Regions from separate parts of the Mesobacillus sp. ABV4_180 genome, predicted to be linked through region 1. Evidence: riboswitches for the same ligand, from Rfam matches in the RefSeq annotation. Region 1 holds a riboswitch; each other region holds the start of a gene.
What was found. Region 1 has a riboswitch for S-adenosylmethionine ahead of ACXAEA_RS19900 (trans-sulfuration enzyme family protein). Riboswitches for the same ligand answer to the same signal wherever they lie in the genome.

Region 1 (2,201 bases):
TTGGAGGGACCATGTTGGCTAACGATACTCAAGTTAAAAATAGACAAAAGAAACAACAGCCATCTTCAAACCGAAAGGCTGAAAAAACGCATAAAAAACACAACAATAAACCATATATTCGCACAAGCCCGAAACCTAAAGAAAAGGAAATGGATGAACACAAACTTAAGCGGAAAGAAAATGCGAAAACATCCTCAAATAATAATGTAAGTGAAACGTCAAACAAAGATAACAGAAGCAAGTCCCAAAATAAAGCACAGAATAAGGACCATGAAGTAAAGCATAAAGAGCAGTCTGGGAAATTCGAGACGGCTTTCAACAGGATTCATAAGGCTTTGAAGGAAATGGTGAAGGGGACGGACAGTGATGCGTTCGTCGAGCTGCTTTACTCTGGCTATAAGAATCAATCTTTGATCAGGAAGTATAAGAGTGAGCTGCACCAGTTCGCCAAGCTGAGGAATGCGATTGTCCATGAGCGGGTGAACGCGGATTATTATATCGCCGAGCCTCATATTGAAGTTGTTGAACGAATCGAGGAGATATGCAGGGAATTCGAAAAGCCACAGACCGCACTTTCAATCGCGACCAGCCCGGTATTCTACTATTATGAAGATGCTTATCTTAAAGATGTTCTAAAAGTGATCAACAAGTTTGATTTTACAAGATTCCCTGTCTATGACAAAGATGATAAATATGTTGCCTTGTTGACTTCGACAGAGATCATCCAGTGGATGGCGAAGCATTTTTCGGATAATGTCGTGACGATTGAAGATGTGCGAGTGAAAGAATTATTGAAGAAAGACAAAAATTATTTCGTTACTTTTGTCGATAAAGATGCTTCACTTTATCATATCGAAGAACTATTTGAACGCTATCACACGAGAGGAAAGAAGCTCCAGGCAGTCATCATCACTGAAACGGGAGACCGCCACGGGAAGCCGGTCGGCGTAATTACTCCCTGGGACTTGCTTGACAGTGACCCTGCGGAGGATTAACCTCATATACACTCTTTTCGGTGGTCAATTAATCAAGGCGGTTCCACATTGACGAGGCGCCTGCCTTGCTGATATACTGCCTATTACAAATGATATTTAAAAATTGAAATAACTCTTATCCAGAGCGGCAGAGGGACAGGCCCTGTGAAGCCCGGCAACCTTCATTTCGGTGAAAGGTGCTAATTCCTGAAGATTCACGTCTGAAGATAAGAGGGGATGCTGCGCGCGAAACCTCTTCTTATTGGAGAGGTTTTTTTACATTACAGAAAAAGCAGGTGGGCGAGATGGCAGGAAATTTCGAAACAGAAGTGCTTCATTCGATACATAACAAACCGAAGGGGATTAAAAGTAAGGCAACGCCGATTTATCAGACATCGGCTTTTACATTTAACGATCTGGATGAGCTGGAGGGCTTTTACCAGGGTGAAGGAGATTATTTGTACTCGAGGGTAGGGAACCCGAACACGGATGAATTGGGACAATCCGTTGCAGCACTTGAGCATGCGGAGGATGGAGTGGCGGCATCTTCTGGGCTGTCGGCGATTCTTGCTGGCGTCCTGGCTGTGGTGAAGAGCGGCGACCACATTGTCGCGGCAGATGATGTCTATGGAGGCAGCTTCCATATGCTAAAATCAGAGCTTGAACGATTTGGCATCGAGACGACATTTATCCCGTTTTCCGACCTGAGCAATGTTGAAGCGGCAATCAGGGAAAATACAAAGCTAGTATACACGGAATCCATTACCAATCCGCTACTTCGGGTCGAAAACCTGGAAGAGGTCATTGAGCTGGCCAAGAAACATAATCTCACCGTTCTGGTGGATAATACTTTTGCCACGCCGCTCCATGTGCGTCCGTATTTGCTCGGTGCGGACCTTGTCGTCCATAGTGCCACGAAATATATTGGCGGCCATAGCGATGTCACTTCAGGAGTCGTAGTAGGCCGCAAGGATTTAATCACTGAAGCACGTGCTAGAATCGTGAATCTCGGTGCGAACCTGAGTCCATTCGAAGCCTGGCTTACTTGCAGAGGATTGAAGACACTGGCATTAAGAATGAAGGCTCAGTCGGAAAATGCGAGGATGCTTGCTGAAAAACTGCGTGAAAACGAGAAAGTCGCAAAGGTATATTATCCTTTCGCTGAAGGTGAAAAAGGGTTCGGGGCCATTGTCACGATCGAGCTTGCCGAGCATGTGGACACAAATC
Region 2 (2,201 bases), 2.8 Mb from region 1:
TGAAAGAAAAAAGTATCAATTATTCCCTGCATCATCTTCGGGCGGTCGTTTAATGCTTCTTTAAGCAATTTGCCTGCATTTTCGGCTGTAAATCCTGTTGGGGCTGCAGCATCAACAAGGACCAGCCTTGATACTCCGTAACCATTGTACCGGGACATATATCTGATTGCGATCGCACCTCCAGTAGAGTGGCCAACCAGGGCAAAATTATTTAATTGAAGTGTCTCAACTACCGCGCGGATATCATCGGCCAATCGGTCAAAAGTGTATCCAGACATTGGTTTATCCGAATTCCCGAAGCCCCTCCAGTCTATCCCGATGCAACGGTACCCCATGGATGGAAGAACATTAAATTGATATTCAAACTGTTTATGGCTCAACGGCCAGCCATGCAAGAAAACAATGGTCTTGCTTCCTCCAGGATTAATGTCTTCAACATACAAATTCACACCTTGTTCTACAGTAACAAAGTAACCCATGCCCAAGCCTCCTCGATGAAAGTGGTATCGAGCATAAGATATTCATTTTTTTAACATAGGTGATTACCTAGAACTAAGGAAGGTTGAGGAAGCTAACTTGAAAAAAGGTAAAACCTAAAGCAAACTAATTTCCATCAACGAAAGATGGTGTAGCAAAAGATATAAAACTTTTGGGCACCTTCTTTTAATTTTTTCAACGGCTGGATCTCACCTCATCCTTATAATCCGAATTTCCCATTTTCCAAATTTCGAGAAAAATTCCAAATAAAATGATTGACACTTTCTCTATGCCACAGTAAAGTAATAAACAAGATTTAAAACCGAATATTCGTTACCTTCTTATCAAGAGAGGTTGAGGGACTGGCCCTATGACACCTCGGCAGCGGACTCCTTTTGGAATCTGTGCCAAATCCAGCAAGCGCAGCTTGACAGATAAGAAGAGGCCAACTTTTTAATTTGATGTCCTCTTCTTTCTGAAGGGGATTTTTATTTTTCCGGAATTCCCTACCTACAACTATATATCAATACTTTCTTATCAAGAGAGGCGGAGGGACTGGCCCTATGAAGCCTCGGCAGCGGACCCCTTATGGGGGACTGTGCCAAATCCAGCAAGCAAAAGGCTTGGGAGATAAGAAGAGAAGTTTGTCCTGTATTTTTTCAGGCGTGCCCTCTTCCTATTTCCGGGAAGAGGGCTTTTTTGTTAATTGAAAAAGCATGGATGAACCATCTACAAAGGAGGCAGAAAGGTGATTACTTTTCAGAAAGTAGAAAAAGTATACGAAAGCCGCGGGCAAAAGGTAGCCGCGCTAAATGGAATTGATTTAGAAATTAACGAAGGCGAAATATTTGGAGTCATTGGTTTTAGCGGCGCAGGAAAAAGTTCATTGATCCGCTGCGTGAATTTATTGGAACGTCCGACTTCAGGACAGGTGATTGTTGATGGCTGCGACCTGACTTCCCTTTCTGTAAAAGAGGTCAGGGAGATTAAAAGGAATATCGGGATGGTATTCCAGCATTTCAATCTCTTAAATTCGAAAACCGTTTTTGATAATGTGGCCATGCCGCTGGTCCTCGCAAAAATTCCAAAGGCACAAATAAAAGAGCGGGTTCATCAGCTTCTTGAATTTGTCGGCCTTGCTGATAAAGCAGACAGTTATCCGGATCAGCTATCCGGCGGCCAAAAGCAGCGGATTGGAATAGCACGGGCACTGGCAACCCAGCCGAAAATCCTGCTGTGTGACGAAGCGACTTCTGCACTTGATCCGCAGACAACAAGCTCCATTCTTCAGCTTTTGAAAAAAATCAACAAGGAGTACAACATCACCATTTTAATCATTACCCATGAGATGTCAGTCATCCGTGAAATTTGTGATCGCGTGGCTGTCATTGAAGAAGGAAGAATTATTGAGGAAGGCACTGTCTTTGATGTCTTTTCTGCTCCGAAAACGAAAACGGCAAGGAACTTTGTCAGCTCCATCATGAATGACACTATCCCAGATTCAGTTCGAACGATTATTGATGGGCACTCCGGGCTTCAAAAGGTATTCCGAATCAATTTTGTCGGTGATTCAGCCGGCCAGCCGCTTTTATCACAGCTTGCAAAGAAATTTGATGTAAATATCAATGTTCTTTTTGGAAATATTACCGAGCTTCAGGGCACCCCATTCGGAAACCTGATCGTCGAGTTTCAGGGCAGTGATAAAGAAATTTTACGGGCTCTAA
Region 3 (2,201 bases), 630 kb from region 1:
CCCGCGGAAGGCACCGGGAAGGCTCTTTTGAATTGATCCACAACAGTCAGTGACTCGGCAATGGACAACGCCTGCTGCTTCTCAAGTGCGACACTTCCATATGGGGATGGGAAGAGAGAAAAATCTGCTCCAGCGTAGCGTACAAGTTTGCCTAGCAATAAAGAATGCGAGAAACCATATTCCTGTGCTGAAGTCAATGCACCACTTACTGCAGGATGTGCCATAATCGGGATACTGATTTCATCATCTTCTCTCAGTTCCTGCAGCACATCCAATCCGTAGGCAAAAACATTGAACAGCAGTGCATCCGCTCCCAGCTCTGACGCTTTCCTTGCTTTGTCCCTCAGCTGCGTGGTCCTTCCTGTCAGGTTGGCAGCATATAATGTTCTGTGTCCAGTAGTTTCATAGACATCATCGAGAACCTTTTTCCCTAAAGCGATCCTCTTCTCAAAAGGAGTAAGCTCATTCTCAAACAGGATTTCATCATCCTTGATCAGATCGACTCCTCCCAGGCTCTGTTCCTTTAGTTGTTCCAACAGGAAATCCAAATCGCGGCCGATTACCCCTTTGAAAATGCTCATCAATAAAGGACGGTGGTGAACACCTAGCTTCGTTCGAATTCCTTCAATTCCAAAACGCGGACCTGGAAAAGCTTTTTTCAGTTCGTCCCCAAAATCAAGATCTACTAATTTCACCTTGCCATCAAGAGATAACTTGCCAAATACCGTTGTGAGAATTGCCGGCAGGTCAGGCGAAAAATTGATTGCTGGATAAGCAATCTTAATGATTGCGACTGTTTCTGAATTTTCATCGAGACCTGTTCCTTCAACAGAAACGACTCTCCCTTTATGCTTTTTCAGCTGTTTTTGGTCCAGCTCAGGCAAGTCTGTCCAAGATCCCACTGTCAATCCAAGTGCAATTCCCTCTGCTTTTTTTTCTGGATTATGCTTAGCGTCATGGACTATATAAGTTGCTGTAATTTCACTCAAGTAGATCAATCCTTTCCAAAACTAAAACTTATTCAACAAGGGTTGAGGCATAAAAAAAACCTCTTCGAAAAGAAGAGGTTAGAAAATACACTAAACTCTTCTTATCTTTCAGCTTTCGCTGCAAGAATTAGCACCGTGCCCAGCATAATTGCTGGGTCGGTTGCCGGGCTTCATCGGGCTCGTCCCTCCGCCTGCTCTTGATAAGAAAATAATTTAATCAAGTTATTTAATTGGTTAAAGTAAATTTATTAATTAGGATTATGTCAGGTTCATAAATTAATGTCAACAATTTTTTTGAAAATTCCTAAGCTTTCAATTCGACTGACAGCTTCCTGCAATCTCTGTTCTGAAGTCAGCAATCCTACCCTTACAAAGCCTTCGCCGAACTCTCCAAATCCAACGCCAGGCGCCACAGCAATATGCGCTTTTTCCAGCAAGAAGTCAGCAAATACAACGGATGTAAATGGTTCGGGAACCTTTAGCCACGCGAAAAAAGATCCTTTCGGAGCAGTAACGCTCCAGCCGATTTTTGTCAGCCCCTCAATTAAAACATTCCTTCTGGATTCATATAAATCATTCAGTTCGGCAACACAGTCCTGTGGCCCTAGCAATGCTTCAGCTGCTGCTTCTTGGACTGCACCAAACAAACTGACATACATATGATCCTGAAGCAGGTTGATTGCCGCAATGACACTCTTATTTCCTGCTGCAAAACCAACACGCCAGCCGGCCATATTATACGTTTTAGATAAAGTATAGATCTCGATTCCGACATCCTTCGCGCCGTCTGATTGCAAAAAGCTGTATGGACGCTGTCCGTCAAAACCAATGCCTCCATATGCAAAGTCATGGACAATACAGATTTCATTTTTCCTGGCAAGTTCGATCGTTTCATCAAAAAAATCCTTGTCTGCTACGGCACCCGTAGGATTGTTTGGGTAGTTAAGAAACATCAGCTTTGCTTCCGATAGGACCTTTTCACCAAGCTCACTGTAATCGGGCAGGAAGCCCTTCTTTTCCCGCAGCGGCATCGTTACCATTTTCGCCCTTGCAAGTTCTACACCTGACCAGTAATCCGGGTAGCCTGGGTCAGGGACAAGAATAGTGTCCCCTGGATTCAGAAGGCATTGGGGAATCTCAACGAGACCTGCCTTGCCTCCAAAAAGGATTGCGATTTCCTCTTCAGGGTCAAGGTCGACCCCATACTCCCTT

Region 2: linked by a shared signal. The riboswitch ahead of ACXAEA_RS05630 (methionine ABC transporter ATP-binding protein) and the one ahead of ACXAEA_RS19900 (trans-sulfuration enzyme family protein) in region 1 are both predicted to bind S-adenosylmethionine.
Region 3: linked by a shared signal. The riboswitch ahead of mtnW (2,3-diketo-5-methylthiopentyl-1-phosphate enolase) and the one ahead of ACXAEA_RS19900 (trans-sulfuration enzyme family protein) in region 1 are both predicted to bind S-adenosylmethionine.

What each region holds. Positions count from the first base shown of each region.
Region 1 is NZ_JBSWTJ010000001.1:3,893,649-3,895,849, reverse strand. Features, by position in the region: gene ACXAEA_RS19905 (CBS domain-containing protein) at 15-995, shown strand; SAM riboswitch class I at 1,108-1,208, shown strand; gene ACXAEA_RS19900 (trans-sulfuration enzyme family protein) at 1,280-2,201, shown strand, end outside.
Region 2 is NZ_JBSWTJ010000001.1:1,139,132-1,141,332, reverse strand. Features, by position in the region: gene ACXAEA_RS05635 (alpha/beta fold hydrolase) at 1-479, opposite strand, end outside; SAM riboswitch class I at 816-918, shown strand; SAM riboswitch class I at 1,009-1,114, shown strand; gene ACXAEA_RS05630 (methionine ABC transporter ATP-binding protein) at 1,226-2,201, shown strand, end outside.
Region 3 is NZ_JBSWTJ010000001.1:3,260,545-3,262,745, forward strand. Features, by position in the region: gene mtnW (2,3-diketo-5-methylthiopentyl-1-phosphate enolase) at 1-989, opposite strand, end outside; SAM riboswitch class I at 1,088-1,196, opposite strand; gene ACXAEA_RS16765 (aminotransferase class I/II-fold pyridoxal phosphate-dependent enzyme) at 1,259-2,201, opposite strand, start outside.